2 regions of the Lysinibacillus sp. FSL K6-0057 genome follow, and region 2 is predicted to be linked to the other one. Evidence: riboswitches for the same ligand, from Rfam matches in the RefSeq annotation. Region 2 holds a riboswitch; the other holds the start of a gene.
What was found. A riboswitch is a leader RNA that binds a small molecule or an ion and turns the genes downstream of it on or off. The one in region 2 is predicted to bind FMN.

Region 1 (11,112 bases), 280 kb from region 2:
AGGCAACAGCTACAGCCGATTAGAGAACAGGAGGCGAAACGGCAATGACGCATAAGCCATTTGATGATGAACAGCTTGAATATGTATTGAACAATGCCCCTAAGCTTTCTGACCACCGTTCAAAAGAAGAAATATTAAATCGGTTAATGGCAGATGCTCGCTTGCAGGATAATAGTCACCTTCAAGAAGCGATACAACAACCTATAGAGAATGAAGAAGCACAACAAGAAAGTAAACCTTTGATCCAAGATGAACGACCATCACGATTTAAGTTCCGAAGAATGCCGATTTTTACGAGTGTAGCAGCAGTTTTCGCGCTAACGGTACTCGTTGGCTCCATGTTCATGAATAATGATGCTAGCCAAAAAGATCTAGCTAGTACTCCAGAAACGGCTAATTACGCTACTTTACAGGAAGATCGTTCTGCTAAAGACGCTGCTACGCAGGATGAAGCGCTTCAATCCAGTATTGTATCGGAGCATGAGCGCATGTTATCTTTACGGTCATCTGTCTATGAGGAAGATGTGAAAGATGCTGTCGTTTTCCGTATTGGTTTAGCAGGACGTGATGCGGAAAGTGTGCCAATGACATATGTGATACCAAATGAGCGTGTAGCAACTGATTTTGGAACAGAAAAACCTTCTACTCTACAGATGTATGAGAAATACGCTCCTCAAATTGATGAAGAAGCCAAAGGGTTTACAGATTATCATCCTTTTAAAGGTGAACTGAAGGAGAAGGAAGACAAGCTTGTCCACGTTTTACCAAAGGACAATGACTATGATGTTGCTTCAGCTACCGTCAATGAGTATAAAGGAACTTTGGAAGATACATTCTCAGATTCTGAATATACGGAAGTGGAGATTCAAAATGAAGATGGCACACCTTATGAGTTTTCTCAAGAGGGCGAGCCAAGCCAAGCTATGTCATTAACAAACGCCAAACATTTTAATTATTATTTATACCAAGATGGTAATGGTGCGGAATATCTGTCACCAGATTTCCGTCAAACATTTGCAAATGTTACAGAGGCACTTACACTCATGAAAAACAAAAATGATGATGTTTATGTAACAGTTGTTCCTGAAAACGTGACTTATACCGTGAAAGAGGAAGCGGAAGGTGTCGTCGTTACATTTGATATCCCCTTAGATTTAGCATCGATGGAGCCAATCCGCGCCACGCAATTGATTGAGGCCATGATGTTAACTGCTGCTGGCTTTGGCCAACAATTACGCTTAGATAATGTGGTCCAAGAAAGCTGGGAAGGATTCGATTTGAAAACGTATTTGCCAAAGCCTGTGGGGCCAAATAAACAATATATGCCTTAGTCAAAAATGGAGCATTCCTGTAGCATGGAATGCTCCATTTTTATAATACATACAAATCTAATCGGATTTTTTTAAGCAGAACTATTTACTTTTTCTTGATAATTAATTATAGTAAGGTTGTAGTATAAAATAATATGATTCATCTTCGGGGCAGGGTGAAAATCCCGACCGGCGGTAATAGAGTGGTAAACCGTTAATGTTTTTCATTAACTCGAATGGTTTATGCTACACTCTTCAGCCCGCGACCTGTGCAAATTTATTTGCATGGCTGACTTGGTGTGATTCCAAGGCCGACAGTTAAAGTCTGGATGGGAGAAGATGGAGGTACGATCGTCATTCATTGTTATGAAGTGAACTATAGCCGAGCGCTTTTTTGTAGAGCTTTTTAAACAGTGCTCAAAAAATAGTTTATATTGACGCTTATTCGTCATGCCTTTCTCCCTTGTGCTTTTTCATGCATAAGGGTTTTTTCATGCTAACAATTGAAAGATCGTCACCTTTCTTCTTGCGAGATTGAATCAGCAAAGAGGAGAGAGTTTTCTATGAAGAAGAATGTTAAACTTCAATCGTTTATTACGATTGGTATGCTGAGCAGTATTTCGTTTTTATTAATGCTTTTTAATTTCCCGATTCCGCCGTTCCCAGCATTTTTGGAAGTGGACTTTAGTGATATGCCTGCATTAATAGCAGCCATCACAATGGGGCCTGTAGCTGGTATTTTAGTAGAGTTATTTAAAAATGTATTGGATTGGATTTTCTCAGGAACGCCAACAGGTGTGCCAGTAGGTCATATTGCTAACTTTACAACAGGCATTTTATTTATTTTACCAGTAAGCTTTATTTTTAATCGCTTTAAAACAATTGCTGGTCTTGTTGGAGGTTTAGCAACAGGTACAGTCGTTATGGCAGTAGGCATGAGTATTTTAAACTATGTAGTATTTTTACCAATGTACACATACTTCTTAGGAATGGAACCTGTTGTAGGTGACTCACTTTATAAAATGATTGTCGCTGGGATTTTACCATTTAACATTGTGAAAGGTATTTTATTAACGGCTATTATGGCGTTTTTATTTACAACAATGCGCAAATGGATCGACCGTCAGCGTTCTATCTATATATCAAAATAATATACGCTAACCTCGGGTGAATATACCCGAGGTTTTTTGTTGAAGGAATGATGGATAGGGTTTAAGGTGTAACGGATAAATTACTAAAAGGAACGGAAAGAAAGGCAAAACTAACGGATAAACATAGAAAAAAGTAATGGAGTAAGCAAGCTATCTAGTACTTTATCATTATGACCTAGTCGAAAGCTATATTTTCATGTAAAATAGGGAAGAGTTTAGAATGTTTGAGGAGTTTGAAGAGATGAGTGAACAAAAGGGACAGTGGTCTAGTAAATTAGGATTTATTCTAGCATCAGCGGGTGCTGCAATTGGACTAGGGGCAATTTGGAAACTACCCTATGTAACGGGACAAAGTGGTGGGGGAGCGTTTTTCCTAATCTTTGTGTTATTTACCTTGTTAATAGGGTTACCAATGCTATTGTCCGAGTATGTTTTGGGGCGTGGTACACAATCGGAGGCTGTAACGGCATATAAAAAAATTGCTCCGACAAAGCCAAGCTGGGCTTGGATTGGTCGAATGGGTGTACTAGGTTGTTTTTTATTATTAACTTTTTATAGTGTAGTTGGAGGTTGGATCTTTATTTATAGCGGGCTCGGTGTTGCTGGCGCTGTAATCGATCCAGCAGTAGATCCTGCTGAACTATTTGGAAAAATTATAGGTACGCCTTGGATTACGCTAGTTGGTTTAGTATTGTTTACATTAGCCAATGTACTTGTGATTTCGTTAGGTGTACAAAATGGGATCGAAAAGGCCAATAAATGGATGATGCCGCTACTCTTTATAATGTTCATTGTCCTTGTTGTGCGTGCTGTTACATTGGATGGGGCAATGGAGGGCGTAAAATTCTTCTTATGGCCTGATTTCTCAAATATTACTGGAAAGGCATTATTAGAAGCGCTGGGGCAATCGTTCTTTGGGTTAGCAGTGGGATTCTCTTGTCTTGTTACATATAGTTCCTATCTAAAAAAGGATGTAAGTCTGCCAAATTCAGCAGGTTCTGTTGTGCTGTTAACTGTGCTAGTCTCATTTTTAGCAGGATTAGCGATTTTCCCTGTTGTGTTCGCTTTTGATTTAGAGCCAGCAGCGGGTCCAGGCTTGCTATTTATGGTGCTACCAACAGCTTTCAGTCAAATGCCATTCGGTGAAGTATTTTTAGCGATGTTTTTATTACTATTTTTATTTGCCACATTAACGTCATCATTTAGTTTATATGAAATTATTGTCGCGGCATTTATGGAACATAGTCAGAAATCCCGTCCAATGTGGACACTTTTACTTGGTATAGTCGTATTTATTGCAGCTATTCCAGCAGCACTTTCTTCTAGTGTTCTATCGGATGTAACGATTTTTGAGAAAAGTATTTTTGATGCAACCGATTTTCTAGTGTCAAACATCATGCTTCCATTAGGAAATTTATTCATTGCTATCTTTATTGCCCATGTAGTGGATAAAGAATTTGTGAAAAGAGAATTGTTAATGGGTAGTCAAATGGGACAAGGCTATTATTCATCATATCGTATGTTAATGTTAGTTGTCGTACCGATTATCATTCTTGTCGTGTTTGTTAATATGCTACTGCAATATTAAAGAAAAGGTGTATTCCATCTAACAGGAATACACCTTTTTTTAGTATGACAAGGATTAATACTCGTTAAGTGATAGCTCTCCTAGCCAATCTTCTTTAATAATTTTCTTTGCTTGTTCTTCGCTTTTGGCAATAGGGAATACTTTATCAACCTGTGAAATAGCGAATAAGTTGCGAATGAAATCATCGACGACAATAATGGCAATTTTTTTATCTTTTACAGACACCTTCTTAGCGAAATTGACGATCATACCGAATCCAGTGCTATCAATATTTGTAACCCTTTGCATATCGATAATGTATCCGTGTTTTGTGTCCAAGCTAAGTGTTTGCAGCTCTGACTTTATATCTTCGATTATCCCGTATTCTAAATCGCCAGTAAACGCAATCACAATATAATCAGCCTTTGTGTCAATATTCATTGCAATGTTCTTCTGATTCATCCTATAGCGCCTCCATTTTTCTTTACTTGTTTGGGGATTTATTCAAACTTAAATTTATTAACTTCATTTTGTAAATTATCAGCAATTGATGATAGCTCATCTGAACTTTGTGTAATTTCTGCAACTGTCGCATATTGCTCTTCAGAAGTCGCGGCAATCTCCTCTGTAGCTGCTGCAGCGTCTTCGATAATACGTGAAATATCTTGGATAGCTTGTTGCACACCTAAGGAGTTGTCGTTAACATGTGTAAATGCAACCTTCATTTGTTCGACACCTTCTTCTGTTTCGACAACTTTCTCCACGATTTCTTTTAAAGCACTTCCACCTTTATTAATGATTGTTACTTGCTCCTCGACCGCCAATAAATTGCTTTCCATCGTCCTTACCGTCACAGAAGTTTCAGCTTGGATATCATTAATGAGATTTGTAATTTGTCCTGCTGCTAAACTTGACTGTTCTGCTAGCTGACGAACCTCTGATGCAACGACAGCAAAGCCTTTTCCTTGATCGCCTGCTCGTGCTGCCTCGATGGCTGCATTGAGTGCTAACAGATTCGTTTGCTCAGCAATGCCTGTGATAACGGTAATAATACCACCAATTTCTTCAGAGCGCTTGCCTAACTTCTGGATAGAATCAGTTGCATAAGACACAGTTTTCGTCACATCACCTAAATGCATAATCGCTTCATTGATGGCTTCTTCTCCTTTGCGTGCGATATGAGTTGATTCAATAGCGCTATTTAAAGTGATTTCGGCCTTTTGTAAGCTCTTTGATACTTCCTCGATCGTTTTTTGCATCATGGAAACGATTCGTTCAGCCTGGTCGGATTGAGTCGTAGTACCAACAGCAATTTCATTCATTGTCAATGCGATTTGGTTAGATGCTTCACTTGTTTGATGGGATGATTCTGCTAAAGTGTGTGACGACTTTGCGATTTGATGTGCGCTACCAGCCACAATCGTTATCGTCTCTGTTAAATGATTTTTCATACTACTAAATGCGCGCGCTAATTCAGCGATTTCATCTTTGCCTTTCGGGTTTAACAGTTTAACATTTAAGTTTAGTTCTGCCAGCTCTTTGGCATTTGTACTTAGAATATTAATCGGATTAACAATTTGTTTTTGTAAGAACCAACTAATTCCTCCAATCATCACAATGGCAATCACTAAGGAAATGGCTACATTCTCCAGTGCTGATTTTGTGGCAATGCTTATATAAGGAGCGGTAGGGACAGCGGTTGCCCATACGCCGATAACCTCCCCTTGGCTATTTACTATAGGATCATAGGCTGCTTGATGCAAACTTCCTAAGACATTTGCAGAACCGATAAAGCGCTTTTTTTCTCCTAGCACAACAGTAGCAACCTCGTCAGAAACTTTTGTATTTAAAGCGCGTTGACCGTTATCCACTATATTGGTACTTATACGAGTATCATTTTGAAAGATGGATACAGCATTCCCGTTTGTGAGTTCTCCAACTTTATCAGCTGCCTCGAAATTTTCTACCATATTGATATCGCCCTTATAGAGTTGGTTGTTTTTAATGGACCATTCTCCAGGATATTTAGCGTCTAAATATTCATAGCTTACCTGTATATCTGATAGAAGCTTTGTATCAGCACTTTCTAATAGATTGTTCTTGGCAACAAAAAAATTGACTCCTGCTAAAAGGGAAGTAAGTAAGATAATACAACCAAATATAAGCAGATTCATTTTTTTTCGTATAGATAACTTCATTAAAACACGCCCCCAATTTTACGTTTACTTTATATATGAATCTTTTTTGAAATACCAACTAAAAATTTTGTTTCTGAAATATTTTCAAACCAAATGTGGTCGACCATATTTTTGACAAAAAATAAACCGCGTCCACGATCAGAATAATCAAGTTCGTCTAAATCGAATTGGAGAACTTTGTCCCAGTCATATTCGGCAATACCTTTTGCTTCATCAGTGACTGTTATCTTTATTTCTTCGTATGATTGCGTTACATGTATTTGGATCTCCTTTTGAGAGGGTGTGTCAATTTTCCCCATAGCCTCTACGGCATTGATGACTAATTCATGTACAACAAATCGTAATTCTCGTTTATAAGGTAGATTATATAACTCTGTATAATTCTCCATTACTTGATCAATAAAGGCTATAGCTTGTGTATCAAGATTTACATTGAGTGTGAATTCCATCTTCAATCACCTACCCTTTAATGTAATTGTTATTGAAACGACTGTGATGTCATCACTGTAATCATTATCAAATAAATTGTATTTTTGAGAAAACTTTTGTAGTGCATAGCTATTTTCCTGTGAAGCATAACTGTAGAAAAAGTCCATATCAATTGAATTTTGCTCGTTTAATGTTAATAATCCATCCGTATAAAGAATGATGCGGTGCCAGCCTGATAAAGGTATTGTTTTTTTATTTATTTGAATAGTAGGGAATAGTCCGAGGATAGGTGTATTCGCTGGGAGGAAGACTGTTTCTCCATATTTTCCAAATAAAAAACCAGAAGGATGAGCCGCATTCACATAGTGCAAAGTTCCGTTTTTTGTATCTAGAAGTATGTAGATTGCCGTCATTAAAAAACGGTCCATATCATCAGAAAATAGCTCGTATATTTGGCGGTTAAGTTCTTGAATTACTGCTACTGGATCAATTAACTTCGTAATCATTCCTTTTAATAAGGATCTAATGGACATAGTAACGAGTGATGCAGCGATACCATGCCCCATTGCATCATACAGAAGAATGGCGGTTAAATGTTCATTAATTTTAAACCAGCAGTACATGTCACCTCCTAGTGTATTGGATGTTACATAAAGACCATCAACCTGTATATGCTCAAGATTTAATGGGGGAGATAGTGCATTCTTTTGGAATTTTTTTGCAACAAACAAATCTTTTTGAATCATACTTTCCTGCTGCTTTCGAAGCGTGGCTTCCCTCTGATATTTTAAGGCTACTTGAATGCGAGTCTTAAATTGAGTGAAATCAAAAGGTTTTAAAATAAAGTCGAAAATACCAGCTTCAAATACCCTATCGATTGTTATGGTTTTTTCGTAGGTAGTAGATAGAAGGATAGGGACTTCTATCCAATTTTTAAGTACATGAATGTGCTGACAAATTTCCTCGCAATTTCTGAGTGTCATTTTAGTGTCGAGTACGATTAATTCTAGCTCATCTTTCAAAGATGAATCTACTAAATAATTCATTGCTACTTCCGTTGTTGAAAAGCAATGAATATTTGGGATGCCGATACGATGAAAATATTTTTGCAGACGCAGCACATCATTACTTACGCTGCCAATAATTAATACTGACATGCCTACTCAATTCACCGCCTTATGTATCTATAACTAAATATTTCCTGGAAGCCAACATAATGATTTCTAACCATAATATATACTCCGTATTTACTTATAATATGAATAAATTAAAATTCTAATTTGCTATAAATTTACCAATAAATATGGCATTATACAAGGCTTTTGTGATATAAAGTAAAACTTAATCAATGGGGTTTTTGACATCCAAGCTCATGAAGAGTGTTCTAAGGTTATGTTTTTAGCAATGTTCTTGTGTTATATGCATTTGCTGCATGAAGATGTAGAAAACGCTTCGCTCCTAATCATGCAAATAAACTGTCCAATCATTAGACAGACAAAGGATTTTTGTAAGACTAAAGACCTTTTGTAGAAAGTAGTAATTTTGTCCTTTATTTAAGATGAAAGAACGCTATTTTAGAAGGAAATGTGATAAAAAAATTAATCTAAAAAAGGGATTAATATATTCGATAATATGCATGTTATAAAACCTTACATACATATTGCGTATTCTCCATTTTTAATGTATTTTAAGAACAGTAATAAATAACATGTTAACTAAAATTACATTGGAGTGGTGAAGAATGAAACATTATACAAAAGAAGATATTGTACGCCGAGTGAAGGAAGAAAATGTGAAATTTATTCGCCTACAATTTACAGATATATTAGGAACAATTAAAAATGTGGAAGTGCCTGTCAGTCAATTAGAGAAAGCGTTAGATAATAAAGTCATGTTTGATGGCTCTTCAATCGAGGGTTTTGTGCGTATTGAAGAATCAGATATGTATTTAAAGCCCGATATCGATACCTTCGTAATTTTTCCTTGGACTGCTGAAAAAGGGAAAGTAGCTCGCTTTATTTGTGATATTGCGAGACCAGATGGTACACCGTTTGAAGGAGACCCACGCTCCAATTTAAAACGTGTATTAAAGGAAATGGAGGAGCTAGGCTTTACTTCGTTTAATTTAGGACCAGAGCCTGAGTTTTTCCTGTTCAAGCTGGACGAAAAGGGACACCCAACACTGGAATTAAATGATAGTGGGGGCTATTTTGATTTAGCGCCAACTGATTTGGGGGAGAACTGTCGTCGTGACATCGTTTTAGAGTTAGAGGGAATGGGCTTTGAAATTGAAGCTTCTCATCATGAAGTAGCACCTGGCCAGCATGAAATTGACTTTAAGTATGCCAGTGCCATTGAGGCATGTGATAATATTCAAACATTTAAACTAGTCGTAAAAACCATTGCTGCACAGCATGGCCTCCACGCAACATTTATGCCAAAGCCACTATTTGGGGTCAATGGGTCAGGAATGCATTTTAACTTATCGTTATTTGAAGGTGATAAAAATGCCTTCTACGATGAACATGCTGACTTACAATTAAGTGCAACCGCACGTAGCTTTATGGCAGGAATCATGAAGCATGTACATGGCTTTACGGCTATCACGAATCCACTTGTCAATTCCTATAAACGATTAGTACCTGGCTATGAGGCACCTTGCTATGTAGCATGGTCAGCTCAAAACCGCTCACCACTAATTCGTATTCCAGCAGCTCGTGGACTATCTACACGAATTGAATTGCGTTCAGTTGACCCAGCAGCAAACCCGTATTTAGCAATGGCTGTTATTCTAGCATCTGGACTAGATGGCATACGTAAAGATTTAACGCCACCAGCTGCGGTAGATCGTAATATTTATAAAATGACAGCAGCGGAGCGGGAGTTGAATGGGATTGACAGTTTACCATCCTCATTGGAATTTGCGCTAATCGAATTAGAGATGGATGCCATTGTTCGTGATGCACTGGGTGACCATATTTACGATAAATTTACAGCTGCAAAAGAGATTGAATGGAATAAATATCGCACACGTGTCCATAATTGGGAGCGTGAGGAGTATTTAAAGATGTACTAAAAAAGTGTTGGGGTTATTTTTTGCCCCAACTTTTTTATGTGACATGAACTTCTTTTTGCTCTATCATAAGATTAAAGGAGTGTGGGCAATGACACAAATAACTCAAGTTGTGACAATTCAAAACAATGATATTGTGCAATTTGAACTTGATATTAACCGGGCTTTAGTAGATTTAAAAGGCTTTTTAATACTTGATATCAAATACAATACGCTCTTTATTGGAGAACAGACAGTCATCCATTCTGCTTTAATTATTTATCAGCAAAATGATTAGAACATTTAACAAGATGGGGTCATGTCGATGAGACGTGACTTTTTTTATTCAAATAAATAAAGATAATAGAAAGACTCGATCTTCTAGAAAGGTTAATGGTAATCGGGCAACTTCGTCCTTAGATTTCCATGCGATGTCATAAATTAATTCGTCAGGATCTTGAATTAGCATTTGTCCGCCAGCCAGGACAGTTTCAAAGTAATATACCTCCACAATTTCATTCTGCTTATGATGAATTTCTTTAAGAATCGTTACGATATAGCCTGTTTCTTCATAAACCTCTCGAATACAGCAAGCCCTAAAATCTTCCGTTGCCTCTTTACCACCTGATGGAACAGCCCATGTTTTTTCTTCATCCTTATTCCCTTGCAAAACCATTAATAATTGATTGTCTTTGTTCAAACAAATAGCGGCAGCACCTTGCCATTTCACAAGTAAAACCCCTTTTTATCTATTTTTACCTATGAAGTATGTAATTGTAAAAAACAGATGGATTTCTGAAAAATTCTATATACTTTTGCTATAATAAAATTATCATGTTAATTGAACAGAGGAGGGGTGTACTTGAAAATACGGTTAGGTCTTCTTGGCCCTTCAGACTCAATTGAATTTGTCGAAGCGGTCTTGAAAAATTGGCCAGAGTTTATATGTACCTCGATAGAATGTCTCGCAGAAGCGGATTTAGATGAAAAAGTGACACCTCTATTGCAAGAAGAAATGGATATGTGGCTGTGTACAGGGCCAATCACCTATGATATTGTGCAAAGTTGGAATCAGCTAAAGACACCCATTTTTTATGTTATGTATAAAGGATCTTCCTTATATAAAACGGTGTTAAGGGTATTGTATGAACACAAAATCGAAGTGAATGAGATTAGCTATGATGCTGGTAATAGTGATGCATGGGAGCAAGCTTTGGTGGAGGCAGGAATCGAAGTGAAGCCTAAATTTGTGGAATCTGAGACGATCTCCTTAAATGAGCTTGTACACTACCATTTTAAGCTTTGGGAAAGTGGCCAAACAAAGGCGGCCATTACAGGTCATCCCATTCATCATGAGCTACAACAGCTAGGTGTTCCAACCTATCGACTGTTCCCATCCTCAATG
Region 2 (11,112 bases):
AATGCTAGGGTTGTTAATCAGATGATAATCATCTAGTACAATATAAATAGGCTGTTCGGTTGTGTTGATTTCTTCGATTAAAGAATGGATGAAAAACTCAAGTGTTGCAAAGTCCTGTGTATTTAAAAGAGGTGCTAGCACTTGATCTATTTGATTTTGATAAGCCTTGGCAATAGCATGTAAAACATATGTCCAGTAGCGAATAGGGTCATTATCGGCTGTATCCAGTGAAACCCATGCGATTGCCTTTCCTTTATATTGAAGCCAACTGCTAAGTATACTTGTCTTCCCATACCCTGCTGGTGCACGTAAAAGGGTTACCTTAACATGTTTATGTTGATCGAACAAATCGAGTAATTGCGTTCGTTCTATTAGCGTAGCTGAATGATGTGGTATCGTGATTTTAGAAGATAATAATGTGTAAGGCATCATATCCCTCTCCTTAATTTAAGAAAAATTTTACAATATAATTTTTATTTTACTAAACTATCGCCTTTTTTTCGTATGTTAATAGACCTATCATTGCTTTTTACTAGTAGTCAATAAGTTTCTCCTAGTGTATTTTAGAAATATGACGTAGCTATACATAGAAAATGAACATTATAGGAGGGAGTGATCATGATGAATAAAAAGATAATATATATATTCTTCTTTTGCATGACGATGTTCTTGTTTAGTCAAAAAGGTATTTATGCAACAACTGTTCCAGCTCCTGTCGGTGATATATATGTGCAAGATTTTATGGAATTACTCACAATAGAGGAGAAAGTGCAATTAATACAGATGGCTAAGGAATTGGAGGAGGAAACATCTGCAAAAATTGTTCTATTAACGATACAAACAACAGGTGAGCAAACCATTGCAGAATTTGCGAAAGAGGCTTTCCGACAATATGGTGTAGGGGGCGAAGGTGTTTTATTCGTATTAGCAATGGAGGATCGAAAGACACGTATTGAAGTTGGTGATGATTTAGCAGGCATTATTTACGATGAACTAGCAGGGCAGATTCTTGATGACTACACTATTCCAGCGTTACAAGAAGAAGAGCCTAATCAAGCTATATTCAATACGTTTGAGGTATTAATTCAAACTGTGAAAGAAGGGCATCTATCACAGTCAAAAAGTTGGAATTTTGCAGAATGGGGCTTGACTGACTGGCTGGCATTTTTACTGTTTGCTGCTATTGGACTTACTACAGCATTCTTCCTTTTACTGTTTATTATGGGATTGTTTATGAAGGGTGACCAATCAAAAGGTGCTAAATCTCGTTCTGAGGATTCTACAAGCTATTGGCATAATAATGACAATGATTCTGGAGGTGGCGGCGGGGCTGATAGAGGATGGTAGCGTTAGTTGCCTCACCATCTTTAAGAAATAAACACGCTACAATGTCTTGCAATTGACACCGTAGCGTGTTTTTGCTGTCTTAACAAATAAAAATAACCAAAAAACAACACACTATGAGCAATAGACGAATAAGATGTCTCTGTAGTATGAAGATAGAGGTGGTGTTGATGGTTGAAAAAGAAGTGGTTAGCTACAAGCGGCATAATCTGGATGCTAGGTCTAGTAGGATGTGATAAAGAAGCGGTCAATGATAACAAGCTAGAACAAGAAATTCAACAACGCGAAGAAGTGCAGCAACCTGTTACATATGAACAAGAGCAATTGATTGAGCCTATTGTAAAGGTTGTTGATCCAACTACGAATAAGGTAATTACAACAATATTTCCAAAGGAATTTGGCTTCGATACAGACCCACAAGCCTATCAAAAGCACATAGAACAATTAGCAAGGGAATGGGCGAGAGGAACAGATACTTCAGATGGCTTTGATCAGCGTATGCTACTTGATCGACTGGATGAAAATGGGCAAGTCATCAAGGGGAAGCCGCAAATCATTTTAAAAGAAAGTAAACTAGTGGAGCGAATTATAAAAACTTCAGCGACTGGTGGTCAGGTAGAAATGCCACTCTATATAACAGAAAGTGGCTATTATTTTGAGGATCTTCCTTTATTAGAGGAAGTAGTTGTTGCATCCTATACGACGTATTTCAATCGTGCTGATTTAGGAAGAAATAAAAATATAGAGCTTTCTGCAAGAGCCATTAATAATGTGATCGTAGGCAGTGGCGATTATTTTTCTTTTAATACAATTGTGGGACCGAGAGACGAAGCAAATGGCTATCAGCCTGCACCTGAAATTATTAATAAGAAGGTAGTCATGGGTATTGGCGGTGGAATCTGTCAAACATCTTCAACTCTCTTTAACGCAGTAGATCAAATTCCAATCAAATATGTGGAGCGACATCATCATTCCTTAGATGTAGGGTATGTTCCAAAAGGTAGAGATGCTACGGTTTCTTATGATACGTTAGATTTTAGGTTTCAAAACGCAAATGACGTACCATTTTTAATTAAGGCAAGCTATGGAGAGAATTCTCTAACAATTGAAATTCGAACGGCAGAAAAATATGTAGAATTATTGAAGAACTCATAATGTCGTGATAAGACACCTCTGGACGTTGGTGTCTTTTTTTGGATGGCATGATATAGTTAAATTGATACAGATTAGAAAACTTTTAGGGGAGGAAAAACAATGCATCCTAAACTACAAGCAACTATCGATTCGATTGATTTATACCAAGTAACTTACCCAGAGGATGCTTGTGTCATCGTGGCAGATACGGAAAGAGTGCTTGCCTACAAACCAGGGAAAAAGGTTGACTTAAAAGTTGGGGTTGGTGATCCAGTACATAAATATCGTGGAACAGCAACAGAAATAGCGTTAAGCTCGGGAAGATTTATAAAAGAAGAACGTAGCGCTGAAGGATTTGGTATGGCCTATATCGCCTCTGCCCAGCCTATTTTTGAAGGAGGACGTGTTATTGGCGTATTAAGTGCCATTATTTCGAATGAAAAAATGGATAGTATGCGCCTATTGGCAACTGAGCTTTCAAGTGCTGTTGAAGAAATGACGGCCACAAATGAAGGGTTAGCCACTGCCAGTAAGGATGTATCCAATCGATTGGAAGAGCTATCTAATTTCTCAGAATCGATGACAGGCGATATTCAACAAATTAATGTGATTGTCCATTTAGTAAAAGATTTAGCTATGAAATCGAGAATTCTTGGTCTAAATGCATCGATAGAAGCGGCACGTTCAGGTGAGCATGGGCGTGGCTTTGCTGTGGTCGCTTCTGAAATACAAAAAATGTCCCAGAGTAGTACAGAAAGTGCCGATAGCATAACTGTGCAACTAGAAAACATTAAACAATCCATCGATCAAGTCAATGCATCAGCCAATCAAATTGCTGCGTTTACACAGCAATTTGCTGCGAGTATGTACGAATTAACAGATGCCTATAAAGGGGTTAATAGTACAGCAGAAAAGCTCATGCAGATTAGTGACATCAAAGGATAACCATATAAAAAGGATAATAGACAAGTGCTATTATCCTTCTTCATAATTAAATAATCTCTAAAATTTCCTGTGGTGTAGTGACACTGTATTCAGGTTCCTCGTTTTGTACGACCTCTTTGGCATCATAGCCCCATTCCACCCAAATAATGGGTACACCCGCTTTCTTACACGCAACAATATCCCTTTGCTCATCTCCAATGTATATCACGTCAGATGACTCAACATTTGCTTCCTTTAAAAACTTTTTCATTACTTTGTCCTTACCAAAAATGTGGTTGGAGCAAAGAACATCAGCTACACAATGAATACCGTTCATTTTAAGGAATTCTAAAATATTTTCCTTAGAATTAGAGGAAATAATCAGGATTTTATAGCCTCTTTTATCAATTTCTATCAAAACTTCTTTCATGCCCTCAAAAAGATGAACATCATTTAATGATTGACGATACAATTTATAAAATTGGGGTAAAATCATGGGCAATTTATACATCGGAAAGTCAAATAATTTACTGCGTTCTGAAATTGATAATTTTTTTAATGCATCAATTTCCTTCAATTCAATGCCTTTAAATTTATATTTTTGGGCTAATGTATTCCATGCTGATGCAAACACAGCAGTTGAATCTGCCAGTGTCCCATCAAAATCAAAGATAATATGCTTCATTGCAAACTTTCTCCTTTTTCATCTCGTTGTATTGACGTCTTATGCTAAAAAATGTTACATGGAATGGGCGATTTAATGCATCGTGAAACAGCAACCATTTTGAGCGTACGTAAACATCTTATGGTAAATATTATCAGATAATGCGGCGATTGCAACGGAAATGCTACAACAAAATGAGGTGTCTCCAAAGCCCATTGAGACACCTCATTTTTATCAAGAAATTATTGTGTTTTTTTCAAGAAAAACGAGAGAACGACATTAATAATTGCCAAGACAAAGCTGATAGTAAAGACAAATGTTGAACCTGAAGCCGCTGCTTCTTGGGTATTAGTTGTCATGTCACTTAGGAGCTGCAGTTGTTTTGTTGAGAACAACGACACCATCACAGCAATACCAATTGCACCAGACACTTGTTGAGAGGTTTGTGTAATCGCAATACCATCTGGAAAGTATCGTCTTGGTAAGGCATTCAGCGTATTCGTTTGGACAGAGGCTAATACCATCCCAACTCCAAGCATCATAATGATATGTGTTATGACTAATGCCCAAGTAGCTGTTTCGGTACCAGATAGAGCATAAAGTCCATAGCCGACCACAACAAGTATTGTGCCGGGGGTAATGACTGCACGAGGCCCATATTTATCGAAGAACTTGCCGATTGTAGGTGCTAATAGACAGTTTAATAGACTACCAGGAAGCAATATTAAACCTGTCACAAAGGCCGATACGAAAAGGGCCATTTGCATATACATAGGGAGCACCACTAGCATAGACAGCATATTGAAGAAGGTAATCATATTCATGAGAAGACCTAACACGAACATGGGATTCTGAAATGCTGTCAAATTTAACATTGGCTGTTCCATTTTCAATTGTCGCAATACGAATAAAAATAAGGCGATAATACCGAGCAAAATGACGCTAAGAACGGTAATGCTTGTCCAGCCTAAATCTCCGCCAGCACTGACACCATAGACGATGCCACCAAAGCCAATGGTAGATAAGATGATAGACCAGACATCAATAGCAAGCTGCTTTGTTTCATTCACATTGGGAATAAAGATAAAACCAAAAACGATGGAGAATAACAGGAAGGGGATGGTAACCCAGAATATCCAGTGCCAGGATAGCGTATCTAAAATCATCCCTGCCAATGTAGGGCCGAAAGCGGGTCCTGCCAAAATGACGAGACCCATAACGCCCATAGCACCACCACGTTTATTGACTGGGAAAATCGTGAAAATCACATTTTGTGTTAATGGTAATATAATCGCTAGGCCAGCTGCTTGAATAATACGTGCTAAAAGTAAGGCAGCAAAGACTGGTGCGACAGCGGCAAGCATGGTACCGATTATCGAAAAGAGTAAAGACGCCATAAACATTTGGCGAGTAGTAAACTTTTGCATTAAAATGCCTGTCACAGGTACTAAAATGCCTAATGTGAGAAAATAGCCTGTTGCCAGCCATTGGATGGTTGTAGCGTCCACATCGAAGAGCTGGCTTAGCTCTCCTAGTGCAATATTTAATGCGGTCTCACTAAACAGTCCTACAAAGCCGGCTACTAAGAGAGCCACCATGATCGGACCTGTTTTTATTTCCTTATTCACTGTAAAAACTCCTTCAAAAAATGTTTGACTATCATAGAAGAATAAAATACAGAACATTCTGAAATTTATAGATGGAATTCTAGTCTTATTTCATTCTTCTGCATGATAAAGTTATCGTGATGTGGATTATCAGCGATCGTGTTTCCTATTAGCTAGTACACCTCCGCGATACTAACTCTTCTGTTTTTTACTATAGCAAAAAAAAATTCTCAAATGTAAGCATTAATTTTAGCCTCTACTATACGATTTCACAATTTGGACAAACTTTTTTGACATAGCATTCATTTTTTGAGAGGTACGAGGAGAAATGTCTAGCACCTATCACTTTTACGTGATAGGTGCTACTTAGTGTTGAAAAACAAAACAGTCAATTGAAAGGTAGAAATGGATTTCCAATGCAGGCTACTTGCTTTCCTGTGGGCGAGCGCCGAATCACTTCCTCCGCTACCGCTCCGTTTAGGATTTTGCCTGTCTCGCTATCCCACGGGAGTCAAGTAGCCTTCCACTACAATCCACAAACGTGTTACCTTTTTAGCAAAGGTTTTCAGATAAAGTGAAGGTGTTCATTACTCTTTATGAAGAGGTGTTATCACGCTTCACTTCTCCACATTGAAAATAAGAGCTCATCCCCTCTAAGAATATAGATAATGGGCGATTAATCGCTATGCTGCTATGAAAAAAGTAAAGCCACTTCGCAGAATGGTTGATTGGAGTGGAGCCAGCGTCACTCCTAGGGGATTGAGCGTCACAGAGGAGACCCTGGAGCGAACGCAGTGAGTGAAGCGGCTCATCGGACGCCCCCTGGAAAGGACGCTGGCGGAACGGAAATCAACCCCTCGCCTTGCAAAGTTGCTTTTTCTGCCGTTGACATCATCTTTTTTCAACAACATGTAGCACCTATCACATATAAGTGCTAGGTGCTAGTATCTTTTTACAACAGTTTTTCTGTTTTTTCTCGTGTTCGAATTAAATAATAGGCATTGATGGAGGAGGCAATCGGAATAATCAGTGCAATGCCGATGCCTGCACAAAGAATGGTTGTCATTTCAGCACTAAAAACTTTGGAGTTAACAATCTCGCCAATCGAATAGGAGAGATCCTTGAACCAGATTAACAAGCTTAAATAGCCACCAAAGAAAGCAAAAAATAATGTATTGGTATCGGTTCCTAAAATATCTCTCCCGATACTTAACCCAGATGTAAATAGTTTCTTTCTACTAATCGTGGGATTGCGATAAAAAATCTCATGCATGGAAGTGGCGATAGAAATAGCCACATCCATAATGGCACCTATCGTACTCATAATAATGACTGATGCACCAATCTGCACAAAATTAACGCCAATGTAGAGGGAAAAGATACTAATTTCTTCAGTCGATTCTTCACCAAACCCTTGGATCATCGATTTTTCTGTAATAAAGGTAATAAATAGCAGTAACACAACAATCGTCACCATCGTTGCGATAAAGGCTGTAATGGTTTTACTGTTTGTTTTATTGATATAGAAAAGGCTAATACAACTAATGACCGTACAGGCTATAAACGTCAAGATAATGGGACTATTTTTAGGGTTTGTCATTAAAAAGATGGTGATAAAGAGTACACCAAAGTTTAGAAATAAAGAAAGAAATGAGCGGACACCCTGCTTACCACCTACTATCACCATCAACGCAAATAAAATAATTGCTAATAAGACGATAACATTCATTCTTGAACCCTCTTTCGATTAATGAAAAATATAGCAGTATACTGACTAATAGGAATCGTGAGGACAACACCAATACCCCCTGCTAAGGCACGGGCTAATTCTAAAGAAAGATTCAAGGACAATGTGAGCCCTAATGTGGAAGAATTTTTCAAATAGAGAATAATCATAGGTATGGAGCCGCAAAGGTAGGCAAAGAATAAAATACTTGTAATCGTACCCATGATATCTTTACCAATTTCATGCCCTGAAGTTTTAAGTGCCTTCACAGAAATAGAAGGGTCTTGTTCATATAAAGCAAATATGGAGGAAGCCATCGTAATAGAGACGTCCATGACAGCCCCAAGTGAGCCAATAAATAAACCGGCCATAAAGACTGTGCGATAGGGCCGTGTTAAAAATTGCATTTCTTCATAACGAAGACCATTTTCACCTGTCAACCACATTACAATTGAGCTAATGATAAGCGCTATAACAGTTCCTAAAAGTGTGGACACAATGGCTACATACGTTTTTGTATTCAATCCGCTAATGAGTAGGAGCGAAATAATGGTAAATAGCAGGGCACAAATACCGCTAACGAATAACAGACTTACGCCCCCATGTGTAACATAAAGATCTAATGCAAATGATAAGATTAAGGCATTGACAACCAAACTAATGATAGAAAACAAGCCCTGTCTTTTGCCTATAATAAGTAAGGCGAAAATAAAAATCCACGCAATCATGATCATGGTTTGATCACGTTTTAAATCGAGGATGGTACCTGTTAACCCTGATTGTGTTGCGTGATTATCTATGGTGACAAAGATTTCATTACCTACATGGTATTTTTGATCAAAAGCACCAGAAGAAGAATAGTCATTCATCAAATGAATGGATTGCCCCTTATACTGTCCATTTTTGATCATGGCCGTAATTTCCTGTGTAAACAATTCATCCTCATTCTCATACATATCTGTCATCGGTTCCGATTCTGTGACGTTCACCTGTATTACTTCCGCTATCGGTCGATCATAAAATTGTTCATTATGATGGACGAAAACAATTGAAATTCCACAACAGAGTGCTAATAAGGCATAGAAAACACATTGCTTAAACGGTATATTTTTTAAAAATGTCAAGGAAATGACCTCCAAACTGCTAGACTGAATAGTCACCTGTAAAGGAACGTTTTTTTGATTGAGAAGTTTCACAAACAGGTTAAATGTCATCATTTTAATAATTTCTTTTACATTTATCAAGTCACGTCAGAGCTGCTTAAAATTTATATGACGAAAAAAAATTAAAAAGAAGGATGGATAATATAATAAAATAGTGTTATCGTAAGACTAGCTAAATAAAAGTATCCTTCGGGGTAGGGTGAAATTCCCGATCGGCGGTGATGAAGCAATTCAAAGTCCGTGAGCGCAAGCTGATTTGGTGCAAATCCAAAACCGACAGTGACAGTCTGGATGGGAGAAGGGTAAAAATGCGAGCTTTTTAAATTGATTCTAATTTAGAAGGTTTATTTGACTATGCATTTATTACGCCACTTCCCAATCATCTTTTGGGAAGTTTTTTTATTTAGTACAATCGAATAGAAGATGTTCTTCGGGGTAGGGTGAAATTCCCAATCGGCGGTGATGAAGCAATTCAAAGTCCGTGAGCGCAAGCTGATTTGGTGCAAATCCAAAACCGACAGTGATAGTCTGGATGGGAGAAGAACAAATGAGATGACAGTCTATGGAAAAAATCGTTTTCAAGTAGGCTTATTTGTTGATGTCTTATACTCCCAAAACCCCTTTGATGAAAGGGGTTTTTATTTATTGTTAATTAGTGAAGGGAGAAGGATAAAACACAAAAACAGGTGGATAGACTTTCAAAAATGACGGATAAAACTTCAAAAGTGAAGGATAGAAGAGCTAATAAGAAGAGTAGGTGATGGAATGTTTACAGGGCTTGTAGAGGATATTGGTGTCGTAAAAGCTATGCAAAGCGATCGGGACAGTATGAAAATTACGGTTCATTCAGCCATGATAGCGGAGGATGTCAAGCTTGGCGACAGTATAGCAGTCAATGGTGTTTGTTTAACGGTGACACATTTTACTAATCAGCAGCTTACAATGGATGTTATGCCTGAAACAGTCAAAGCAACAAATTTACAGCAGCTGGCACTAGGTGATTCAGTTAATTTGGAGCGTGCCATGCCTGCTAATGGACGATTTGGCGGTCATTTTGTTGCTGGTCATGTCGATGGCGTCGGTAAAATTTTGCGCATACGTCCAGTAGCAAATGCCGTTTATATGGATATTGAAATGTCAGAAGAACTAACAAGCTTTTGTATTCCGAAGGGTTCCATAACAATTGATGGCACAAGCTTAACCCTTTTTCATGTTGAAGCGAATCGTGTCACGATTTCACTCATTCCTCATACTTACAAAGAAACCGTTTTAGGTATGAAGAGGGTTGGAGCAATCGTTAATATCGAAACAGATTTAGTCGGTAAATATATTTTACAGCAACTAAAAAAAGGGCAAGTAGCGCCAACAATTACGAGAGATTATTTAGCACAACATGGTTTTTAAAATAACAGAATGAGGAGATGATAATCGTGCTACATACAATTGAAGAAGCCATTGAGGATTTAAAGCAAGGCAACATGATTGTGGTGGTCGATGATGAGGATCGGGAAAATGAAGGAGATCTGTTGGCACTCGCTGAATTCATCACACCAGCAACGATCAACTTTATGGCAACCTATGGTAGAGGTTTAATCTGTACACCGATTTCGCAACAGATCGCACAAAAGCTAGATTTACATCCGATGGTTCAGCGCAATACGGATAACCATCAAACCGCATTTACGGTGAGTATTGACCATGAAGATACAACGACAGGGATTAGCGCCTTTGAGCGTGCATTGACAATACAGAAAATGATAGAAAAGCAAGCTAAGCCGACTGATTTTCGTCGACCAGGTCATATTTTTCCGCTGATTGCGAAGGAGCATGGTGTGTTAGAACGGAGAGGGCATACAGAAGCGACAGTTGATTTGGCGAAGCTTTGTCATAGTATACCAGCAGGTGTTATTTGTGAAATTATGGGTGATGATGGGCAAATGCTTCGTTTTGAGGAACTGACAAAGTTCGCGGCACATCATGGCTTAAAAATGATATCAATAGAAGCATTGGTTGTTTATCGTAATCAGTTATCCACAAATAAAAATAAAATTTCTATTTAAAAAGGAGCAAGAACAATGGGTCAAACATTTGAAGCACAATTAATTGGAACGGATTTAAAAATTGCAGTAGTTGTAGGTCGTTTTAATGAGTTCATTACAAGCAAATTATTGGGTGGAGCAATGGATGGTTTAACACGCCATGGGGTTGATCCCGCATCTATTGATGTCGCATGGGTTCCAGGGGCTTTTGAAGTTCCTTTTATTGCGAAACAACTGGCAGAAACAAAGAAATATGATGCCATTATTGGTTTAGGTACCGTTATTCGTGGCTCTACAACTCATTATGACTATGTTTGTAATGAATCAGCAAAAGGCATTGCCAATGTATCGTTAACAACGAATGTACCTGTTATTTTCGGTATTGTCACGACTGAAAATATTGAACAGGCGATTGAAAGAGCAGGCACGAAATCTGGTAATAAAGGCTATGATGCTGCAATGTCTGCAATCGAGATGGCGAATCTAAAGAAAATGATTGGCTGAGGATAAT

Region 1: another riboswitch for FMN. It lies ahead of MHB40_RS06525 (ECF transporter S component); the one in region 2 lies ahead of ribE (riboflavin synthase).

The regions. Positions count from the first base shown of each region.
Region 1 is NZ_CP152047.1:1,387,085-1,398,196, forward strand. Features, by position in the region: gene sigX (RNA polymerase sigma factor SigX) at 1-48, shown strand, start outside; gene MHB40_RS06520 (RNA polymerase subunit sigma) at 45-1,331, shown strand; FMN riboswitch at 1,469-1,655, shown strand; gene MHB40_RS06525 (ECF transporter S component) at 1,874-2,461, shown strand; gene MHB40_RS06530 (sodium-dependent transporter) at 2,703-4,049, shown strand; gene MHB40_RS06535 (STAS domain-containing protein) at 4,104-4,490, opposite strand; gene MHB40_RS06540 (methyl-accepting chemotaxis protein) at 4,529-6,226, opposite strand; gene MHB40_RS06545 (ATP-binding protein) at 6,256-6,675, opposite strand; gene MHB40_RS06550 (SpoIIE family protein phosphatase) at 6,682-7,812, opposite strand; gene glnA (type I glutamate--ammonia ligase) at 8,397-9,731, shown strand; gene MHB40_RS06560 (hypothetical protein) at 9,820-10,005, shown strand; gene MHB40_RS06565 (NUDIX hydrolase) at 10,054-10,437, opposite strand; gene MHB40_RS06570 (ArsR family transcriptional regulator) at 10,570-11,112, shown strand, end outside.
Region 2 is NZ_CP152047.1:1,668,581-1,679,692, forward strand. Features, by position in the region: gene MHB40_RS07885 (LuxR C-terminal-related transcriptional regulator) at 1-432, opposite strand, end outside; gene MHB40_RS07890 (TPM domain-containing protein) at 619-1,347, shown strand; gene MHB40_RS07895 (VanW family protein) at 1,519-2,499, shown strand; gene MHB40_RS07900 (methyl-accepting chemotaxis protein) at 2,599-3,423, shown strand; gene MHB40_RS07905 (HAD-IA family hydrolase) at 3,470-4,087, opposite strand; gene MHB40_RS07910 (DHA2 family efflux MFS transporter permease subunit) at 4,309-5,694, opposite strand; gene MHB40_RS07915 (YibE/F family protein) at 6,626-7,402, opposite strand; gene MHB40_RS07920 (YibE/F family protein) at 7,399-8,523, opposite strand; FMN riboswitch at 8,744-8,869, shown strand; FMN riboswitch at 8,985-9,110, shown strand; gene ribE (riboflavin synthase) at 9,328-9,966, shown strand; gene ribB (3,4-dihydroxy-2-butanone-4-phosphate synthase) at 9,993-10,622, shown strand; gene ribE (6,7-dimethyl-8-ribityllumazine synthase) at 10,638-11,105, shown strand.